DNA from 4 places in the Gibbsiella quercinecans genome. Region 2 is predicted to be linked to each of the others. Evidence: predicted binding sites of a transcription regulator. Region 2 holds the regulator's gene; each other region holds the start of a gene.
What was found. Region 2 encodes CRP, which controls carbon source genes, mostly activating them, when cyclic AMP is high. Its sites were predicted from a motif close to ATGTGANNNNNNTCACAT; they were not measured.
Positions count from the first base shown of each region.

Region 1: a site for CRP is predicted at 2,917-2,934, ahead of deoC (deoxyribose-phosphate aldolase). Genes of this name have one in related genera too.
Region 3: a site for CRP is predicted at 1,335-1,352, ahead of msrB (peptide-methionine (R)-S-oxide reductase MsrB). Genes of this name have one in related genera too.
Region 4: a site for CRP is predicted at 2,772-2,789, ahead of mlc (sugar metabolism global transcriptional regulator Mlc). Genes of this name have one in related genera too.

Region 1 covers NZ_CP014136.1:890,240-895,473, reverse strand. The annotation lists gene ACN28Q_RS04135 (HAAAP family serine/threonine permease) at 1-828, opposite strand, end outside; gene deoR (DNA-binding transcriptional repressor DeoR) at 1,287-2,051, opposite strand; gene deoC (deoxyribose-phosphate aldolase) at 2,127-2,807, opposite strand; gene ybjG (undecaprenyl-diphosphate phosphatase) at 2,971-3,576, opposite strand; gene eco (serine protease inhibitor ecotin) at 3,893-4,396, shown strand; gene rcsB (response regulator transcription factor RcsB) at 4,469-5,119, opposite strand; gene rcsD (phosphotransferase RcsD) at 5,112-5,234, opposite strand, start outside.
Region 2 covers NZ_CP014136.1:2,860,223-2,865,456, forward strand. The annotation lists gene ACN28Q_RS13195 (helicase HerA-like C-terminal domain-containing protein) at 1-96, shown strand, start outside; gene ACN28Q_RS13200 (aminodeoxychorismate synthase component II) at 155-730, shown strand; gene argD (bifunctional acetylornithine/succinyldiaminopimelate transaminase) at 864-2,081, shown strand; gene crp (cAMP-activated global transcriptional regulator CRP) at 2,176-2,808, opposite strand; gene ACN28Q_RS13215 (OsmC family protein) at 3,289-3,696, shown strand; gene ACN28Q_RS13220 (phosphoribulokinase) at 3,708-4,577, opposite strand; gene ACN28Q_RS13225 (creatininase family protein) at 4,783-5,234, shown strand, end outside.
Region 3 covers NZ_CP014136.1:23,116-28,349, reverse strand. The annotation lists gene ACN28Q_RS00155 (D-hexose-6-phosphate mutarotase) at 1-47, opposite strand, end outside; gene gapA (glyceraldehyde-3-phosphate dehydrogenase) at 133-1,128, opposite strand; gene msrB (peptide-methionine (R)-S-oxide reductase MsrB) at 1,476-1,889, shown strand; gene ACN28Q_RS00140 (YeaC family protein) at 1,952-2,224, shown strand; gene pncA (bifunctional nicotinamidase/pyrazinamidase) at 2,289-2,921, opposite strand; gene ansA (asparaginase) at 2,942-3,958, opposite strand; gene sppA (signal peptide peptidase SppA) at 4,160-5,234, opposite strand, start outside.
Region 4 covers NZ_CP014136.1:5,286,573-5,291,806, reverse strand. The annotation lists gene clcB (voltage-gated ClC-type chloride channel ClcB) at 1-509, shown strand, start outside; gene bioD (dethiobiotin synthase) at 555-1,232, opposite strand; gene mlc (sugar metabolism global transcriptional regulator Mlc) at 1,465-2,682, opposite strand; gene ACN28Q_RS24035 (LysR family transcriptional regulator) at 2,845-3,738, opposite strand; gene ACN28Q_RS24030 (MFS transporter) at 3,888-5,153, shown strand.

The DNA.
Region 1 (5,234 bases), 2.0 Mb from region 2:
CAGGCTCAGTACGCAACTGAAAACGAAGAACATGACGGTCAGCACCATCATGATGTGCGCATAAGCCAGAATCCGCGTGCATTTTTTTTCTGCCGCCGGGCCGTATTCGCCACGTTTTGCCACCGCAAAGGCGGAAATGATCGGTGAGTGGTTGAAGGAAAACACCATCACCGGGATCGCCAACCACAGGGTCATCATCAGGCCGTGGCCCATCGCGTTGCCGCTGGTGGGCAGCATGGCATCGGTAAAAATGGCGCTGCTCCAGTTAGGGATCAAATACATCGCCAGCAGCATCAGTGCGCCGACAAACGGGAACACCAGGATGCTCATGGTCTTCACAATCGCCTGTTCGCCAAAGCGCACGATGGTCATCAGGCCGGTGATCAGGATCAGTGACAGGATGGCGCGCGGCGGTGCCGTCATGCCCAACTGGTGGGTCATAAAGCTGTCGACGGTGTTGGTAATGGCAACGCTGTAGACCAGCAGAATGGGGTAGATCGCAAAGAAGTAGAGCAGGGTAATCAGCTTACCGGCGCTGATGCCAAAGTGCTCTTCCACCACTTCGGTGATGTCTTCACCGGGGTTCTTACCCGAAAGCACAAAGCGGCACAGCCCGCGGTGGGCGAAAAAGGTCATTGGGAAAGCAATGATCGCCATAATAACCAATGGGATTAGGCCGCCAATTCCGGCATTGATCGGGAGAAACAGCACGCCGGCGCCGATCGCGGTGCCGTACAGGCCTAACATCCACATGGTGTCTGTTTTGCGCCAGGTACTGCTGGATTCCACGGCTGTAGAGGCAATCGTGCCAGTCTGTATGGTGTCCATAGATATCTCCGAAGTGAACACGTTTATTTAACGTTCAAAGCGAAACATAAAATCGAAAACGCAGGCGCCACCGCCGCCGGGGTTAACGCTGCCGATTTTGATGGCCGCAAGATAGCGGGTTTTGGAATAAACAACCGTGATCTTGCTCTATTATGCGTGATTTGTGCGTTTATTTATTATTTTGTCGATTTTTTGTGCGTTAATCGGCGCAGGTAATGGATGTTTTATCTTGCGGGGGCGGAAGTATGATGCCTGTTTTTCATCCTGTGTGGTGGATAATTAACCACACAAAAAACTACCCTTTTATTTCTGGGTGGAAATATATTTTAACTGCTCGTGCAGATCTAGCTAAAAACCCGGATTAAGCTCTTTTAGTGATTGATATCACATTTTCATGAAATATGGCGTGTAAATGCAACGCGTGGCAGCCGAGATTTGCGCGGAACAACGACATGGCCTTAGCAATGGAGCGCTATGCCGTGTGCGGTGAAGAAATCGCTAAATTCCGCGTTCGGCGGGCGATCGGTAATCACCTGCTCAAACTGGAGCAATGGGGCGATGACGGCGGCCTTTTCTACGCCGAATTTGCTGTGATCGGCCACCAGGATCTTCTGCTGCGCCATGCGTATGGCTCGGTGCTTCATAGCCAATTCGTCGAAGTTAAAACAGGTGGCGCCATGTTGCAGGCTTAGGCCAGCGGCGGAAATGAAAGCGAGCGTCGGGCAGATATGATCCAGCTCGCTATGCTGGCCAAGACCGCTGAAGATGGCATTGGCGGGATTAAAACTACCGCCGCACAGGATCACGCGGCAGTTGGGCTTGCTCTGCAGTGCCAGGAAGGTGTTTAGCGCATGGCATATGGCGGTAAAAGGCAGACTGTCGTCAATCGCATCAATGATGGCTGGCGTGGTGGTGCCGCAGTCGAAAAAAACCGTATCGTTACTGTTAATCAGGGCAGCGGCCAGCGCACCGATGCGGCGTTTTTCCGGCAGCCGCTGGGTTTGCTGATCGGTAAGCGAATAGCGCGTGGCGGCGCCGTGGCGTAAATCGGCCACTACATACCCGCCCAGCAGTGTGACGGTGGCATGACCGGCGCTAAGATCGCGGCGCACCGTCATTTCCGAAACGCCCAAGAGGGCGGCGGCCTGTTTCACATGGAGCTTGTCCGCGTTTTTCAGGGCCAGGCTTAGTTGCTTGATACGTTCTGCGCGCCGGGTTTCCATCGGTTTCTGCTACTCAAAAAATGCCTGTGCAAGCGGGGGGGTTGCGGCGCCCGCTGGCAGGGCGCCGCCGTCGCGTCAGTAGCTGCCGTTGGCGGCTTTTTCACCGGCGATAATGGCAACGCCGGAGCTGGTGCCGATACGGGTGGCGCCGGCCTGGATCATTTTCTCGGCAGTCGCGCGATCGCGCACGGCGCCAGAGGCTTTCACGCCCATTTGCTCGCCGACGGTGGCGCGCATCAGGGCAACGTGTTCGGCCCGGGCGCCGCCGGTGCTGAAGCCGGTGGAAGTTTTCACAAAGGCGACGTCAAGCGCACGGCAGATTTCGCACAGCTGAACGATTTGTTCATCGCTGAGCAGGCAGGTTTCCAGGATCACCTTCAGTGGGATTGCGTCACAAACTTCGCGTACCGCCGCGATGTCTGCCTTCACTGCATCTAGCAGGCCGCTTTTCAGCCAGCCGACGTTGATGACCATATCAATCTCTTGCGCGCCGGCGGCAATAGCGGCTTTGGCCTCAAACGCTTTGGCAATGGTCAGGCCGGCGCCCAGCGGGAAGCCAATAACCGAACAGATTTTCACGTCGCTTTCCTGCAGCAATTGCGCCGCCAGCGGGACATAGCCCGAATTCACGCAGACTGCATAAAAATGGTGCTGTTGGGCTTCTTCACACAGCCTGGCGATCTGCGTTTCCGTGGCGTCCATGGCGAGCAAGGTGTGATCGATATAGCGCGCATAATCAATGTGTTCGGTCGTCATTGTGGTCCCTGATACGGTAAAGTGGTGATGTTAGTATCATAACATTTTGGTGAGAAAAGAATACATCACCCGCGTATAAGGCCGATATACCCAGCTTTTAAAGCTTAAATTGTGATTTTGCTAACATTGGTGTTTCTTGAGTAACAAACTAACCGCTTGCGCGTTATTCTTTTACCCAGCCTTTGCGAATCGGCAAGGCGAACAGGGCGTGATACAGGCGGCCAAGCGTACTGGCGATGGCATCGCCGTACAGGTTCCAGACCAACTGGGCGAACAGGCAGCCGACGATGCCCAGCAAGAACGCACCCACCATGTCCAGCGGCCAGTGCACGCCAAGGTACACCCGCGCCCAGGCGATGCCCACGCCGATCGCCATCAGGAGAATGCCGGACCACACCCGATGCCAGCACAGGAAGGCCAGCGCAAAGGTGAAGATGGCCGTGCCGTGGTTGCTGGGAAATGAACTATCCGGCGCATGAGCGAGGAATGTATAGCCAAAACCGGGGACAAACGGCCTTTCATAAGGCAAGAGCATGCCGATCGCCGTGGCGGTGGCCATGGCAAACAGCAGGGCGATGGTGGTTTTGCTGACCACTTCACGCTGTGATACCAGGCGATCCTTCGGGCCCCATAGCCAAAGCCCCACGATCAGCAGCGGTACGATGGCAATCATATCGCGGGCCAGGAACAGGGCGAATTCAATCAGCCATTTGGGGGATGCCGGGGTGGCATCGATCGCGATGAAAAGCACGTGATTCAGTTGTTCCATGATAATTCCCTCACAGTGGGCATTGCCTGCTGCTTGCCCACCAATAAACAGCCAGTTGGTTAGTTCATCCCCGCAGTTGCCGTTGGCTGCGGAAGGCGCTGCCCGCGAACAGCATGGCCCCGAAACCAGCAACCCGCTGACAAGTAAGCCAAAAATGCGGTTAACCATAAAAGGATGGTGCTGGCGAGTAAAGGGAAGGGCGCTTAATCTGGGGGGCTGTTGAGGGTTTATTTAATTTGGCTTGTGGTAGGCTGTGTAGCGGACGTAGCGTTTTAGCTGAATGTTGCCATTTATTAGGATTATAAGGACATAGCGGATGAAAACGATTTCTCTGGTTATCACCGGCCTGCTGATGGCTGCTTGTGCAGGGGCGAATGCGGCCGCCACGGCTGGCGCAGGCCAACCGTCACTGGAAAGTGTTGCTCCCTATCCGCCAGCGGAACAGGGCATGAGCCGCCAGGTGATCTTCTTGCCGCCGCTGGAGCACGAAGAGAACATGAAAGTGGAATTGCTGATCGGTAAAACGTTGCACGTGGATTGCAACCGCCATTTCATGGGGGGCAATCTTGAGCGCAAAACGCTGGAAGGATGGGGCTACGATTATCTGGTGCTGGAAAAACTCTCGCCGCCGGCATCCACTCGAATGGCCTGCCCGGATAGCAGCAAACAAACGCAGTTTGTCGCCGCAAACCTGGGTGAAGCCGCGATGCAACGCTACAACAGCCGCCTGCCTATCGTGGTTTATGTGCCGCAAGATGTGGACGTGAAATACCGCCTGTGGCAGGCCAACGACGCGGTGGTAAACGCGGTGCGTCAATAAGCTCTTTAAGGGGGGAACCCGGTGGGGCGTTGCCACAAAAAACGGCCAGCCGGCGTTGGCTGGCCATTTTGTTTAGTCTTTGTCCACCGGCGTCATGCTGACAGAGGAAAGGTAGTTGAGCAGGGCGATGTCGTTGTCGACACCCAGCTTCATCATCGCCGATTTCTTCTGGCTACTGATGGTTTTGATGCTGCGGTTAAGCTTCTTCGCAATTTCCGTTACCAGGAAACCTTCAGCAAACAGGCGCAACACTTCGCTTTCTTTCGGTGACAGGCGTTTGTCGCCGTAGCCGCTGGCACTGATTTTATCCAGCAGTTTGGAAACGCTTTCCGGGGTGAACTTTTTGCCTTTCTGCAACGCGGCGAGCGCCTTGGGCAGATCGGTCGGGGCACCTTGCTTCAGCACGATACCTTCAATATCCAGATCCAATACGGCGCTCAGGATCGCCGGATTATTGTTCATGGTAAGAACAATGATCGACAACTGCGGATAGTGGCGTTTGATGTATTTGATCAGCGTGATGCCGTCGCCGTACTTGTCACCCGGCATTGAGAGATCGGTGATCAATACGTCGGCGTTGAGTTTGGACAGACTGTTGATCAGCGCCGTTGAGTCTTCGAACTCCCCAACGACATTCACCCATTCAATTTGTTCAAGTGACTTCCTGATGCCAAAAAGCACGATAGGGTGATCATCAGCAATAATTACGTTCAGGTTATTCATGTGGTTGGCTACCTTGCTGCAGCAGTCTACTGACGAAAAAATCAATCTGACTGATGTTGTTCTCTATCTGAAGCGCATCACCATCTGCGATGTGCTGTTCCAACGATTCACACAG
Region 2 (5,234 bases):
ATCGTGCAGACCGCCGCGAAAAGTATGGCGCGCGATCTGGGCCGCCAAATTCTGCGCGGTGTGTTAGGTTCAATCATGGGCGGCCGCAAAAAATAAGCGCCAGCCCCGTCAACGCAAGAAAACACCGTTATTTTTATAATAAGTTGATTTGAGTATGTTGCTGCTGATCGATAACTACGACTCCTTTACCTATAATCTTTATCAGTATTTCTGCGAGCTGGGCGCCGAGGTGCTGGTCAAACGCAACGACGAACTGCAACTGGCCGACATCGAACGCCTGGCTCCGCGGCAACTGGTGATATCCCCCGGCCCGTGCACGCCGAATGAGGCCGGCATTTCCCTGGCGGCGATCCGCCATTTTGCCGGTCGTTTGCCGATCCTCGGCGTTTGCCTGGGCCATCAGGCTTTGGGGCAGGCGTTTGGCGCCAGCGTCGTGCGCGCCCGCAATGTGATGCATGGCAAAACCTCCGCCATTCGCCACGACGGCCGCGGCGTGTTTGCCGGCTTGAATAATCCGTTGACCGTAACCCGTTATCACTCACTGGTGCTGGAGGCCGCTACGTTGCCGGATTGCTTTGAGGTGACGGCCTGGAGCGAGCGTGCAGGGGTACGTGATGAGGTAATGGGGATCCGCCACCGCACGCTGCCGCTGGAAGGGGTACAATTCCATCCGGAAAGCATTCTTAGCGAGCAGGGGCATCAGCTTTTGGGCAATTTCCTTAAGAGTTAATCGGTTAGGTTTTTTTTACCTGCTTTTGATGATTTAGGTTTGCCCTTGAGTGGTTTTTTATGCATATTTTGTGATTATATTTTCACTTAATGGCAACGATAAATTCTTATTGCGTACAGGGTGGGGCCCAAGAATGACCGAAAAATCCACAGTCAGCCGTAGTACATTTGATCAGGTAATTTTGCCCGTTTATGCACCCGCACAGTTTGTGCCGGTGAAAGGCCAGGGCAGCCGCGTGTGGGATCAGCAAGGGAAAGAGTATATTGATTTCTCTGGCGGTATTGCGGTGACGGCGCTTGGCCACTGCCACCCGGCGCTGGTCGCGGCGTTGAAAGAGCAGGGGGAAACCCTGTGGCATACCAGCAATGTGTTTACCAATGAGCCGGCGCTGCGCCTGGCCAGTAAGCTGATTGCGGCGACGTTTGCCGATCGGGTATTTTTCGCCAACTCCGGGGCGGAAGCCAACGAAGCGGCGTTTAAACTGGCCCGGCATTACGCAATTACCCGCCACAGCCCGTACAAGACCAAAATCATCGCGTTCTATAATGCTTTCCACGGTCGCACGCTGTTTACCGTTTCGGTCGGCGGCCAGGCGAAATACTCCGACGGCTTCGGGCCGAAGCCTGCCGACATTGTGCACGTGCCGTTCAACGATCTGGCCGCCGTGAAGGCGGTGATGGACGACCACACCTGCGCGGTGGTGATGGAACCCATCCAGGGCGAGGGCGGCATTATGCCGGTGGACGCCGCGTTCCTGAAAGGGGTGCGCGAGCTGTGCGATCGCCATCAGGCGCTGCTGGTGTTTGATGAAGTGCAAAGCGGCATGGGGCGCAGCGGCAAGCTGTTCGCCTATATGCACTATGGCGTAACGCCGGATATCCTGACCACCGCTAAAGCGTTGGGCGGCGGTTTCCCGGTCAGCGCCATGCTGACCACCGAGGAAATCGCTTCGGTGATGCACGTGGGCACCCACGGCACTACCTACGGCGGCAACCCGCTTGCCTGTGCGGTCGCTGAAGCGGCGCTGGACGTCATCAACACGCCAGAGGTGCTGAGCGGCATTGAACAGCGCCACGGCCTGTTTGTGCAGGCGCTGCAACGGATTGGCGAGAAGTACGCGATTTTCTCCGAAGTGCGGGGGATGGGGCTGCTGATCGGCGCGGAACTGGTGCCGGGCTATCACGGCAAGGCGCGTGAGTTTCTGACTGCGGCGGCGGCGCGTGGGCTGATGATCCTTAACGCCGGGCCAGATGTGATCCGCTTTGCGCCTTCGCTGGTGGTGGAACTGGAAGATATCGACGCGGGGATGGCGCTGTTTGAACTGGCGGTGCAGGACGTGATAAACGCCTAAGCGGCGGGCACAGCGAGCTAGCGCCGTGCAAAATAAACGCCCCGTGGCCGGTTGGCCACGGGGCGTTTGCTATTTCCTGGCGCCCAGCGTGTGATTAACGCGTGCCGTAAACCACGATGGTTTTGCCGTGGGCAGAAATGAGGTTTTGATCTTCCAGCATTTTCAGAATACGGCCGACGGTTTCGCGTGAGCAACCGACAATCTGGCCGATCTCCTGGCGGGTAATTTTGATTTGCATGCCGTCCGGGTGAGTCATGGCATCCGGTTGTTTTGCCAGGTTTAGCAGGGTTTGTGCGATACGCCCGGTAACGTCAAGGAAAGCAAGGTTGCCCACTTTCTCTGAAGTAACCTGCAGCCGGCTTGCCATCTGCGCAGACAGGCGCATCAGGATATCCGGGTTCACCTGGATCAACTGACGGAATTTCTTATAGGAAATTTCAGCCACTTCACAGGCGGTTTTCGCCCTTACCCAGGCGCTGCGCTCCTGGCCTTCTTCAAATAACCCGAGTTCCCCGATAAAGTCCCCCTGGTTGAGGTAGGACAGGATCATCTCTTTACCTTCTTCGTCTTTAATCAGCACCGCGACGGAGCCTTTAACGATGTAGTAAAGCGTTTCGGCTTTTTCACCTTGGTGAATCAGCGTACTTTTGGATGGATATTTGTGGATATGGCAATGAGACAGGAACCATTCGAGAGTCGGGTCTGTTTGCGGTTTGCCGAGAACCATTCGCTGTTATCCTCTGTTGTAATCGCTGCCTTGTGTCACAGGGATCAGAGTTCCCTGTAAAACATGTTTTAGCCCACGTGCGCGTGGTGGCTATCAACAGGTTTTGAGGCGTGCCATAAAATATGCTACTGCTTTAGCATATTGACTTGCCGGAAATGCTGCAAGCTACATTCTGTTAACATACCACGTCAGGCACCTTTCCTCGAACGTTTCCCTGGAGCCTGCTCATTGGAAAGGGGATTTTCAGACTGAGCCCTGCCATTAATCGTGGAGCCGGCAAAAAGACAACATACTGCCGCAAAGCCCGCGATTGCCGCCGCATTCACGCGCAATGACAGGACACAGTCTAGTGTGGTTTTAGCACAGAGTGAGGCCAGTGTCTTGTGTTGTCTCGCTTCAGCATGATTCACGTCAGGTTCCGTTGCCAGTTTTAGCGCGAAAGCGTAGTCTGGGCTGCATAAACCAAGCGGAGTAACGAGTATGCAGGCAAGAATCAAGTGGGTGGAAGGTTTGACGTTCCTGGGCGAATCCGCCTCCGGCCATCAGGTGTTGCTGGACGGCAACGCCGGGGAAAAAGCGCCAAGCCCAATGGAAATGGTGTTGATGTCTGTTGGCGGGTGCAGCGCGATTGACGTGGTCTCGATTCTGCAAAAAGGCCGTAACGATGTGCGTGATTGTGAGGTAAAACTGACCTCAGAGCGCCGCACGGAGGCGCCGCGCATATTTACCCATATCAACCTGCATTTTATTGTTACCGGTAAAGGGCTTACCGATAACGTTGTTGAGCGTGCGGTGAATCTGTCGGCGGAGAAATATTGCTCGGTATCGCTGATGCTCGGTAAGGCCGCCAGCGTCACCCACAGCTTTGAAATCCGCGCGGTGGAGTGACGCCCAACGTATTACTTGATTTTTTTCCCTTCCAACAGGCGCTGCACCAGCGGCGCCATGATCAACTCCATTGCTAGCCCCATTTTTCCGCCCGGCACCACCAATGTATTGATATGCGAAATAAATGAACCCTGCAGCATCGCCAGCAGATAAGGGTAGTCGATCTGCTCCAGGCCGCGGAAGTGGATCACCACAAAGCTTTCATCCAGCGACGGGATCGCTTTGGCGGCGAACGGGTTGGAAGTATCCACCGTCGGCACCCGCTGGAAGTTGATATGGGTGCGTGAAAACTGGGGCGTGATGTAGTTAATGTAATCTTCCATCGAGCGAACCACGGAATCCATCACCGCTTCGCGTGAATGGCCGCGCTCGCCGGTATCGCGGATCAGTTTCTGGATCCACTCCAGGTTGACGATCGGCACCACCCCCACCAGCAAGTCGACATACCTGGCGACGTCATGATGGTCGGCGACAACGCCACCGTGCAGCCCTTCATAAAACAGCACGTCGGTGGGTTCCGGCAGGGGCTCCCAGGGGGTGAAGGTGCCTGGCACCTGGTTGTAGGGCACCGCTTCGTCGTAAGTGTGCAGGTATTTGCGCGAACGGCCGGTGCCGTGTTTGCCGTATTCAATAAAGCTTTGTTCCAGCAGGCCAAAGTCGTTGGCTTCCGGGCCGAAATAGCTGATGTGGCGGCCAAGATCGCGTGCTTTGCGGATCGCGGCGTCCATCTCCGGCCGGGTATAGCGGTGGAAGCTGTCGCCTTCCAGTTCGGCGGCGCGGATATTCAACTGCTGGAATATTTTGCGAAACGCCACGCTGGTGGTTGTGGTGCCGGCGCCGCTGGAGCCGGTCACCGCAATGACAGGATGTTTAGCTGACATAAATACCGTTCCCCGTGAGAAATCTGGCGATGTGGCCGTGCCCCGTATTCAGGCTGGCGCCACAGCCTAGCATTGTTATCACGTTTCGCGCACCGGTGTCATCTTTGCGGCAGAGGGATGCGAAAAAAGCAACGCATCGGCGCAATTTTGCTGCTTCAACCGCAGCACGAAATTGGCGAGACTGTAAAAAAACGGGAGGAAAGCCATGAACATGCCGTCGTCGCGCTGGTGGTGGGATTTATCTACACGGGAATTCAGTGAACTGGAAATGGATAAGATGGTGGCGGTGTTGCCGATCGGCGCCGTCGAGCAGCACGGCCCGCATTTGCCCGTTCGGGTGGATGCGGCGATCAATGCCGGGATAGTGCAGCGTGCGGTGGAACTGATGCCCGCTGATTTACCGGCGTTGATTTTGCCCATGTTGCCGATTGGCAAATCCGATGAGCATTTGCACTATCCCGGCACCCTGACGTTGCCTTACGAGATTTTGGGCAAAGTGTGGTTTGAAGTGGCGAAAAGCGCCTGGCGAGCGGGGATCCGTAAACTGATTTTCTGGAATTCACATGGCGGCCAGCCGCAGTTGATGGAGATTGTCTGCCGCCAACTGCGTATTGAACTGAATATGTTTGCCGTGGGGGCCAGTTGGTTTCGCACCAT
Region 3 (5,234 bases), 2.7 Mb from region 2:
GGAGAGATTTGTTCAGTAACGGGTAGGGTAAAGATTTTTTCGTTCATCGTGATGCCCTTATTTATTCGCAACTGCAAACAATAAAAAGGGCGACATAAATGTCGCCCTCGTCATCAACAGCACATCATTCCATTATTTGGAGATGTGAGCGATCAGGTCCAGAACTTTGTGAGAGTAGCCGGTTTCGTTATCGTACCAAGAAACCAGTTTCACGAAGTTGTCGCTCAGCGCGATACCTGCTTTAGCGTCAAACACGGAAGTGCAAACTTCACCGTTGAAGTCGGTAGAAACCAGATCTTCGTCAGTGTAGCCCAGAACGCCTTTCATTGGGCCTTCGGATGCAGCTTTAACCGCAGCTTTGATCTGTTCGTAAGTCGCTGCTTTTTCCAGACGTACGGTCAGGTCAACTACAGATACGTTTGGAGTAGGAACGCGGAACGCCATACCGGTCAGTTTACCGTTCAGTTCTGGCAGAACTTTACCTACTGCTTTAGCAGCACCGGTAGATGAAGGGATGATGTTCTGGCTAGCGCCACGACCACCACGCCAGTCTTTGTGAGACGGGCCATCAACGGTTTTCTGAGTAGCGGTAGTTGCGTGAACAGTGGTCATCAGCGCTTCGATGATACCGAAGTTGTCGTTGATAACTTTTGCCAGTGGCGCCAGGCAGTTGGTGGTGCAGGAAGCGTTGGAAACGATGTCCTGGCCAGCGTATTTTTCGAAGTTTGCACCGCGAACGAACATCGGGGTAGCATCTTTGGATGGGCCAGTCATAACCACTTTCTTGGCGCCAGCAGTGATGTGTTTGCGTGCAGTTTCGTCAGTCAGGAACAGACCGGTAGCTTCAGCAACAACGTCAACGCCAACTTCGTTCCACTTCAGGTTTGCCGGATCACGTTCTGAGGTAACACGGATGGTTTTGCCGTTAACAACCAGGTGGCCGTCTTTAACTTCTACAGTGCCTTTAAAACGGCCGTGAGTAGAGTCATACTTCAGCATGTATGCCATGTAGTCAGCGTCCAACAGATCGTTGATTGCTACGATCTCGATGTCAGAACGTTCCTGAGCAGCACGGAAAACAATGCGACCGATACGGCCAAAACCGTTGATACCTACTTTGATAGTCATATATTCCACCAGCTATTTGTTAGTGAATAAAAGGTTGGTTGTAAAATTACAAAAACCTCACCAAGCGTCAAGCGGAATCGTGTCAATAATTGCGGCAAATCAAAGCTGGAAGCCCTATTTGCACGCTTATTGCACATTCCATTTATGCACGGCCTCATTTTTCCACGAGGTCAAGCCGCTAAGTTTAAAGAACAACATGGCATTATATGTGATCCAGGTCACATATAATGCCTGCGTAACCTTTATGCCCTACAGTTTAGGCCAAAATCGTCTGCAATGTTGTTAATTTTTTGTTATTATTACTCATTGTTTTCGTTGAGATAATCTATTTGTCGAGAAAACCACCGATGGCTAAAGAGACCCCAAAACATCAAAGCGTTACGGAACTGAATGAAATTCAGCGTTATGTGACCCAAGATCGCGGTACGGAAGCGCCGTACAGCGGCAAGTTGCTGCATAACAGCCGCTCTGGCATCTACCACTGCCTGTGTTGCAATGCGCCACTGTTCTATTCCGACAGCAAGTATGATTCCGGCTGTGGTTGGCCCAGCTTTTATCAGCCAGTTGCTGATAACGCCATTCGCTATATTGATGATTATTCACACAATATGCACCGGGTTGAGATTCGCTGCGGCCAGTGCGACGCGCATTTGGGGCATGTTTTCCCCGATGGCCCGCAGCCGACAGGGGAACGTTATTGTGTGAATTCGGCGTCGTTACGCTTTACCGACGGCGAGAGCGGCGAAAAGATCGCCGGTTAAGCAGTAACCCTACAAACAAAATCGATTCAGCAAATTATTCATCTGGAAGCGAGACAGTATTGATGGATGTGAAAGATCTGATCGCGGCGATGACGCCGGAAGTTTATCAGCGGCTTGCGCGTGCTGTTGAATTGGGCAAATGGCCGGATGGCGTTGCTTTGACGCCGGAGCAAAAGGAAAACAGCCTGCAGGCTGTGATGCTGTGGCAGGCGTTGAACAACGTCGAGCCGCAGCACATGAGCATTGGCACCGACGGCCAAATCGTTATGAAGAGCAAGCAGGAATTGAAGCTGCAGTTTGCTGAACAGCCGCTGGCCAAGCTAAAACCACAGTGAGCCCTGCTGTTCGGGCTTGCGTTGGTAGACTGCAGAGCAGGGCGCCGGCCGCACCCTGTATTGCTCACTGCTGCACAAAGGCGGCCAGGGTAATCAACTCGGCCCCGGCCTGGTGCATCGTCTGTAAGGCCAGTTCACTGTCATCGGGTTGCAGATTGACGCCGCGGCAGCCGTCAACGATCACCTTGACGGAATAGCCCAACAGCAGTGCGTCGAGCACGGTGAATTTCACGCAGTAGTCGGTCGCCAGCCCCATCACCGCCAACTGGCGGATGTTATTTGCCTTTAGCCAGCCGTCAAGCGCTGTGGCCGCCCGGTGGCCATTGTCAAAGAAGGCGCTGTAACTGTCGATGGCCGGATCCAATCCCTTTTTAACCACCTGCGTTATGGCCTGCTGATGTAGCTGCGGGTGAAAAGCCGCGCCGTGACTGCCCTGCACGCAATGCACCGGCCACCAGATCTGCGGCAACCCTTCCAGTTCGCCCAGGGTACCTACTTCGCTATGCGAATTGACGGCAAAGCTGCGGTGGTCGGCAGGGTGCCAATCCTGGCTAGCGACAACCGGCTCCCCGCGCGCCGCGCTGGCGGCCATCGCCTGATTCGCCACGGCAATCGTGGCGTCGCCATCCTTTACCGCCAGCGCACCACCGTGGCAAAAGTCATTTTGCAGGTCAATCAGCAACAGCGCTGTATTCATCGTTACCGTCCTCGGCCGGTTTAGCCGGCAATGCTCATTTCCCCGCGCAGATCCATTTGCATCTGAGCGCGGATCTCTTCAGGCGAAAGCGGCTGGCTTAACAGGTAATGCAGTTTGGTGAGCGCCGCTTCAACCGTCATATCAAAACCACTCACCACGCCGGCATGGGCGAGTGCGTTACCGGTGGCGTAGCCGCCCATGTTAACTCTGCCGGAGATGCACTGGGTGAGGTTTACCACCACGATGCCACGCTCGGCGGCCGCACGCAATTCATCAAGCAGTTCGGGTTTTTGCGGGGCATTGCCGACGCCATAAGAGCGCAGGATTAACGCCTTGACCGGTTGCAGCAAGAAGTTACGCACTACCGCACCGGAAATCCCCGGATAAATGGTGACCACGCCGATGGGCTGCGGCGTAATGGCATGCACCTTGAGCGCGCCGTGGCAGGCGGGCGCGCTGATGCCGTTATGACGGCGGATATGGATGCCGGCCTCTAGCAGCGGCGGCAGGTTGGGCGAAGCAAAGGCGTCGAAGCCATCCGCATGGGCCTTGGTGGTGCGGTTGCCGCGGAACAGCTTGTTGTTGAAAAACAGGCTGACTTCATTCACCGGGTGGTTAGCTGCCAGATATAGCGCGTTGAGCAGGTTGGTTTGCCCATCGGAGCGCAGTTCCGCCAGCGGTATTTGTGACCCTGTCACTATCACCGGCTTATCCAGGTTCTCCAACATGAATGAGAGGGCCGAAGCGGTGAACGCCATGGTATCGGTGCCGTGCAAAATAACGAAGCCGTCGTAGCTGTCGTAGTTCTGTTTGATGTCGTCGGCGATGTGCTGCCAGTCTTCCGGCGTCATATCGGAAGAATCAATCAGCGGTGCGTATTCGTGGATGGTAAAGTCCGGCATTTCCGGGCGATGGAACTCGGGCATCAGCGCCAGCTGGCGCTGCAGGTGGCCAGAAACCGGGATATAACCCTGCTCGGAGCGCTGCATGCCGATGGTGCCGCCGGTGTACGCAACGTAAATGGATTTTTTTTGCATAGCTGGAATTCTGATAAACATAAGATGCGGTGAATTATAGGGGGATAACGGCAGAAAAAAAGCGAATCGTCGGCCAGCAAGCCATTATCTTATATAGCCGCAGCGCGGGAATGGTCATTGCCTCGGCTACTAACGTTGCAAGAAAAACCCCCGCATTTTCATGCGGGGGTTGCATCAAACGAAGGACATCCGGTTTATGGCTTACCGGATATCACCGCACGTCAGGCAGATGGCATAGCGGTTTTGCGGATCGTTCAGATTATTGAACAAGCCCGCCTGTTCGTTCACACTCATGGCCACAGAGGCCAATGGTGCAGGCAACAGCGCTTGCAACGCCGTTGGCAGCATCGCATGGATTGACGCGCCAAACTGGCCCAGCACCATATCGGTCAGGCTTGGCGTATCAACAAACCAGTTGAGCTGCCATTGCGGCAGTTTTGCCAACTGTGCGGCTTTGCTCACGGCATCATCAAAATCACCTAATTGATCCACCAGGCCGTTGGATTTGGCATCGCTGCCGATCCAGACGTGGCCCTGTGCGATTTTATCTACCTGTTCCGGCGTCATTTTGCGCGAGTTGGCAACCAATTCCAGGAAGTGACGGTAACCGCTTTCAATATTCATCTGCATCATTTGTGAGAATTCAGGCGGTAACGCTTTGGTCACGGCCAGATCGGCCAGCGGCGAGGTCGCCACGCCATCGGTATGCACGCCAACGCTACCAAGCGTGTTCTCATAGGTGTTGATCACCCCGAAAATACCGATTGAACCGGTGAGTGTGCTGGGGCTGGCAACGATGTAGTCTGCCGGTGTGGAAATCCAGTAACCGCCAGAGGCCGCCATACCGCCCATGGAAACCACCACTGGCTTGCCTGCCGCGCGCACTGCGGCCAGTTCAGCACGGATCACCTCAGAGGCGCTAACGCTGCCGCCTGGGCTGTTAACACGGAACACCACCGCCTTGATGGCTGGATCCAAGCGTGCCTGGCGCAGTTCCGCCGCGGTGGTATCGCCGCCCACCTGGCCTGGTGCCTGCTCACCATCCATGATGGCGCCATTGGCGAAGATCACGGCAATCTGGCCGCCCTGGTCCGGCGTTGGCTTCGGCTGGTAGTCATAAATGCTGACGGCATTGAAGTCGTTGGCCTGTTTGTCCCAGCCAAAGGCTTTGATCAGGTGATCTTCAATCACCGTACGCGTCGCCAATTCGTCCACCAGTTTGTTGTCCAGCGCGTATTTCGCCGTATCACCACCGGTAGCCTGCATGCCGCTCAAA
Region 4 (5,234 bases), 2.4 Mb from region 2:
GCGGGCGTGGTTTCCGCGCGTTGCGCCTGAAGCCGCCGTTTCAGTTGGCGCTCGGCGGGTTGATTGTCGGTTTGCTTTCGCTGGTGTTTCCCCAGGCCTGGGGCAATGGTTACAGCGTGGTGCAGGCGCTGCTCTCGGCACCGCCGGGCGCGTTGCTGGTCAGTGCGATCCTGCTATGTAAGCTGCTGGCGGTGCTGGCCAGCAGCGGCTCCGGCGCCCCGGGCGGCGTTTTCACCCCCACGCTGTTTGTTGGCGCGGCTTTGGGTTCAGTCATTGGACAACTGTGCGCCATGTGGCCGGCGCTGGGCGCCACTACACCATTGCTAATGGCGCTGACCGGGATGGCAACCTTTCTTGCCGCCACGACTCACGCGCCGGTCATGGCCGCGCTAATGGTATTTGAAATGACGGGAGAATATGCGTTGCTGCCGGGGTTTTTGCTTTCTTGCGTGGTAGCCACCACCGTTTCACGCGGGCTACGCCAGGTTTCGGTTTACCACAATGCTTAGGCATTCACGCCCGCGCCAAAGCTGCGGGCGTGAACGAACTGCACGTTATGCCTCGCGATCGAGCAATGGGGAAATATCCAGATAGTGCGCCAGTTCCCGCTGCTCGGCACGTGGGAGATACGGGATCTCGCCCAGCAATGGCGCCGGGATACGCAACTGTAGCGCATCGATGGTTTCAGCATAGTGAGCCAACCCCGGGTTGATGCGGTTGGCTACCCAGCCCAACAGCGGCAGGCCATCGTTAATGATCGATTGCGCCGTCAGCAATGCGTGGCTGACGCAGCCTAATTTGATGCCGACCACCAGGATCACCGGCAGTTGCTCCTGCACTACCCATTCTGCATATGGGCGTAAATCATTCATCAGCACCCGCCAGCCGCCGCTGCCTTCAACCACCACGGTATCTGCCTTGGCGGAAAGCTGCTGCAGGCCGCGGCTCATGACATTGTATTCAATATCCTGCGTTGCATGGGCGTGGAAAACCTCATCCATACAGGTGATAGGATTAACTTCTTCATAAGACAACGGCATGGTTGACGATGCCTGTAAAACCAAAGCGTCTTTATTGCGCACGCCTTCATCAGTTTCCAGGCAGTGCGCCGCAATCGGCTTATACCCTGCCACAGAACGTCCTTGTGCCGCAAAAGCCTGCAACAACGCGCGAGAAACCACAGTTTTACCGACGTCGGTATCCGTACCTGTCACAAATAAACGCTTTAACATGAATGCCCCGGAAAACTCCGTTAATAAAAATGATGCTGAATATGCAGACTGAAACCCAGAGAGAGAACCAAGCGCCACCACCGTTCACGTTGACGGCAAAACGTTAGCGTGGCGCAGCGGCCAAAAGAGACACAGCCTATGACAAGCAAAAGTCTATGGGATGGCGATCCGAAGCGGATTGAGGTAGCTCAATATTTGTTGTTAAAACAGAAAATGTTATTACGCCTGTTTATTAACCCTGCAGCAGTTTCACTAGCAACGAGCCGTTATATAACGCTTCTTTTACTAGCGCCGCGCCGGGCATCGTGCCCTGATTGAAAAACTGCGTCGAGATCACTTTAATCTGCTCGCTGTAGGCGGGCAGCGACTGCTGGCGAATGCAGGAAAGAATGGCCGGGAAAAGAATATCGGCGGCGCGGTTTAACGGCGAACCCACCAGGATTTTTTCCGGATTAAACAGGTTAACCATGATCGCCAAAATGCGCCCCACGCTATGGCCGACGCCAAGAATAACGTCCTTCGCCAGTTGATCGCCCGCCAACGCCGCATCACACAACGATTCAATGCTCAACGGCACGCCCTGCAACATCGAATCTATCGCACCGTTCAGGCGCTGCTGGGTGAGTTCCAGAATGCTTTCAATGCTGGCGACAGTTTCCAGGCAGCCGTGATTACCGCAGTAACAACGTTTCCCATAGGGATCAACCTGGGTATGGCCAATTTCCACCACGCTGTGGCTGCCGGCATGCAGCACCCTGCCGCCGGAAATAACCCCGGCGCCGACATTATGGTCGATCACAACCTGAATCACGTTCTGGTTGCCGCGGGAAGCGCCGTACAGCGCTTCAGCCATAGTCCAGGCACTGATATCATGCTGTATGAACACCGGCAGCCCGGTGCGCTCTTCCAGCACCGGGCCGAGCGGCATTTCACGCACGTCGTAAAACGGCATGCTGTGCACGATGCCGTTGGCGACGTCAATGATGCCCGGTAAAGTGATGGCAATCGCGGTGAGGCGTTCGAGTTTCTGTTGATGGCGGATAAAAAACTGGTCGATTTCAGTGACGATCCGCTGCAATAGCGCCTCTGGGTGATCTGCCGCAAGCGCCAGCAGATCTTCAACCACCAAACGGCTGCTAAGATCCCGCAGCGCCAGCGTAATACTGCCCCGGCTGATGCGGATTGAAAGGTAATGCCAGGCTTCGGTATCCAGCACCAACCCCACCGCCGGCCGGCCGCGACTGCCTACTTCCTGGTATTCGGTTTCTTTCACCAGGTGGGCTTCAAGTAACTCACGCACAATTTTGGTAATGCTGGCTGGCGCGAGCTGCGCGCGTTTTGACAACTCAATGCGCGAAACAGGCCCCCACAGATCAATCAGCCGATATACCGCACCGGCATTGGTCTGCTTAATCTGGTCAATATGCCCAGGCTTCCCGTCCGCGATCACACGCTGCTCCTACTATTTTCGCGCTTCTAAATAAAGATTAGTGGCTATGGTGGAGCTTTTATCAGAAGGCGTCAACTGTTTGATTATTTATGTGATTTACAGCACAAATTCGCCATTTTTCGCTGCAGGTAACACCAATTTGTGCCACGTAAAGTTTGGCGGTTAACGCCGTAGCATTAGCGCCTGCAGCGTCTTGGCCGCTGCGGTTAGCGGCCGTTGGCGATGGAATACCAGCCACACTTCGGTCAACGCTTCCGGTTCCGCCAACGGCAGGTAACGAACGCCATCAATTTTAACCCGGGCAAAAGACGCCGGCAGAATGGAAATACCCAGCCCGGAGGAGACCAGGCCGATGATGGTCATCGCTTCCCCCACTTCCTGGGTAATGAACGGAGTGACACCCGCGCGGCCGAGCATCGAGAGCGTTTCGTCGTATAACGCCGTGCCGACTTCACGCGCGAAAAACACGAACGGTTCCTGCGCCAGATGGTGAAAACGCAGCCCGCCGGGCGCAATCTGGTTAAGCGAGTGCCCCGCCGGTACCACTGCCACAAGCGGCTCATGCAACAACACCTCATGGCAAAGCGCGTCCGGCAGGCGGGTATTACGCATAACGCCCAGATCCAGTTCGCCGTTCAGCAATGGGTTCAACTGCTGCCGGGAGTTGATTTCCTGCATTTTGATGTGCACTTCCGGGTGCTGATGGCGAAATGCCCGCAGGCTTCGGGCCACGGCGGTAATGAACGGCGCAGAAGAGGTAAAGCCGATGGTCAACTCCCCTATTTCGCCACGCTCAAGGCGCGCGGCCTTTTCTGCCGCCCGGTTTACCTGATCGATAACCTGATAGGCTTCCTTGAGGAACATTTCCCCTGCCTGCGTGAGCGTCACGTTGCGGCTGTTACGGGACAACAGCCTGGCGCCGACCATTTCTTCCAGTGCCTGAATTTGTTGGCTCAGCGGCGGCTGGGAAATACGCAGCCGCTCTGCGGCGCGGCCAAAGTGCAACTCTTCAGCCACGGTAATGAAATACCGGAGGTGTCTTAGCTCAATATTCATATTTAATACGTATCAATTTTAATGATTAATATATTAGACAAAATAGTACGGGCTACCTATCATTTTCCACACCAACGTAGCACCTATTTAACTCACCCGAAGTTCGGTAAGGAAACACTGTGACAACCCCTCAGCGTTCAGCGGCCGCTATGCCGTCGACGCCGGCCGCCAATGATGACACGGCCCCAGCACCAAAAACCAAACGCGCTTCCCTAAATAGACTCCCTTATATTGAACGTGGCACGCCGCAATTTATGCGCGTGACGCTGGCGCTATTTTCTGCCGGGTTAGCGACCTTCGCCTTGCTCTACTGCGTGCAACCCATATTGCCGGTGTTATCGCAGGATTTTGGCATCTCGCCGGCGGAAAGTAGCCTGTCACTGTCGCTTTCCACCGCATTATTGGCGATAGGCCTGATGTTCACCGGGCCGCTTTCCGATGCCATCGGCCGCAAGTCGGTGATGGTCGTCGCTTTGCTGCTGGCCGCCGTTTGCACGCTAATCTGCGCGTTTATGAGCAGTTGGCAAGGCATCTTGCTGATGCGCGCCCTGATTGGCCTTTCGCTCAGCGGTGTGGCGGCGGTTGGCATGACCTATCTAAGTGAAGAAATCCATCCCAGCTTTGTCGCCTTTTCCATGGGGCTTTATATCAGCGGTAACTCTATCGGCGGCATGAGCGGGCGCCTGATCACCGGTGTGCTGACGGATTTCTTCAGTTGGCGTATTGCCCTGGCGTTCATTGGGCTGTTGGCGTTGGCCGCCGCCTGTATGTTCTGGCGCATTCTGCCCGCTTCACGGCACTTCAGGGCCAGTTCGTTACGCCCGCGCACGCTGCTAATCAATTTTAAACTGCACTGGCACGACAAAGGGCTGCCGTTGTTGTTTGCCGAAGGCTTCCTGTTGATGGGCAGCTTTGTCACGCTGTTTAACTACATTGGCTATCGCCTGCTGGAAAACCCCTATCACTTAAGCCAGGCCGTTGTGGGGTTGCTGTCGGTGGTGTACCTCACAGGTTCATACAGTTCGCCGAAAGCCGGGGCGTTGACCGCCCGCTTCGGGCGTGGGCCGGTGTTGCGGGCGTCTATCCTGATCATGCTGGCTGGCGTGGTGATCACCGCCCTGGCGCCGATTGCCGTGGTGTTTATCGGCATGATGCTGTTCTCCGCGGGCTTTTTCGCTTCCCACTCGGTGGCCAGCAGTTGGATTGGCCGCCGCGCCCGCCGGGCAAAAGGCCAGGCTTCCTCGCTATACCTGTTCTGTTACTACGCCGGCTCCAGTATCGCCGGGACGTTAGGCGGCGTATTTTGGCACAGCTTTGGCTGGATCGGCGTGGTTGGCTTTATCAGTATTATGCTGCTGCTGGCTCTGCTGGTTGTGCATTATCTGAAACAACTGCCGGAAGCTGCACGCATCTAATCGCCCTATCTTATGCTGAGGGCCCGCTGGCCCTCGGCATGACAATTTCTTGCTGCATGACGTGGTTTCCGCTTTATTTCC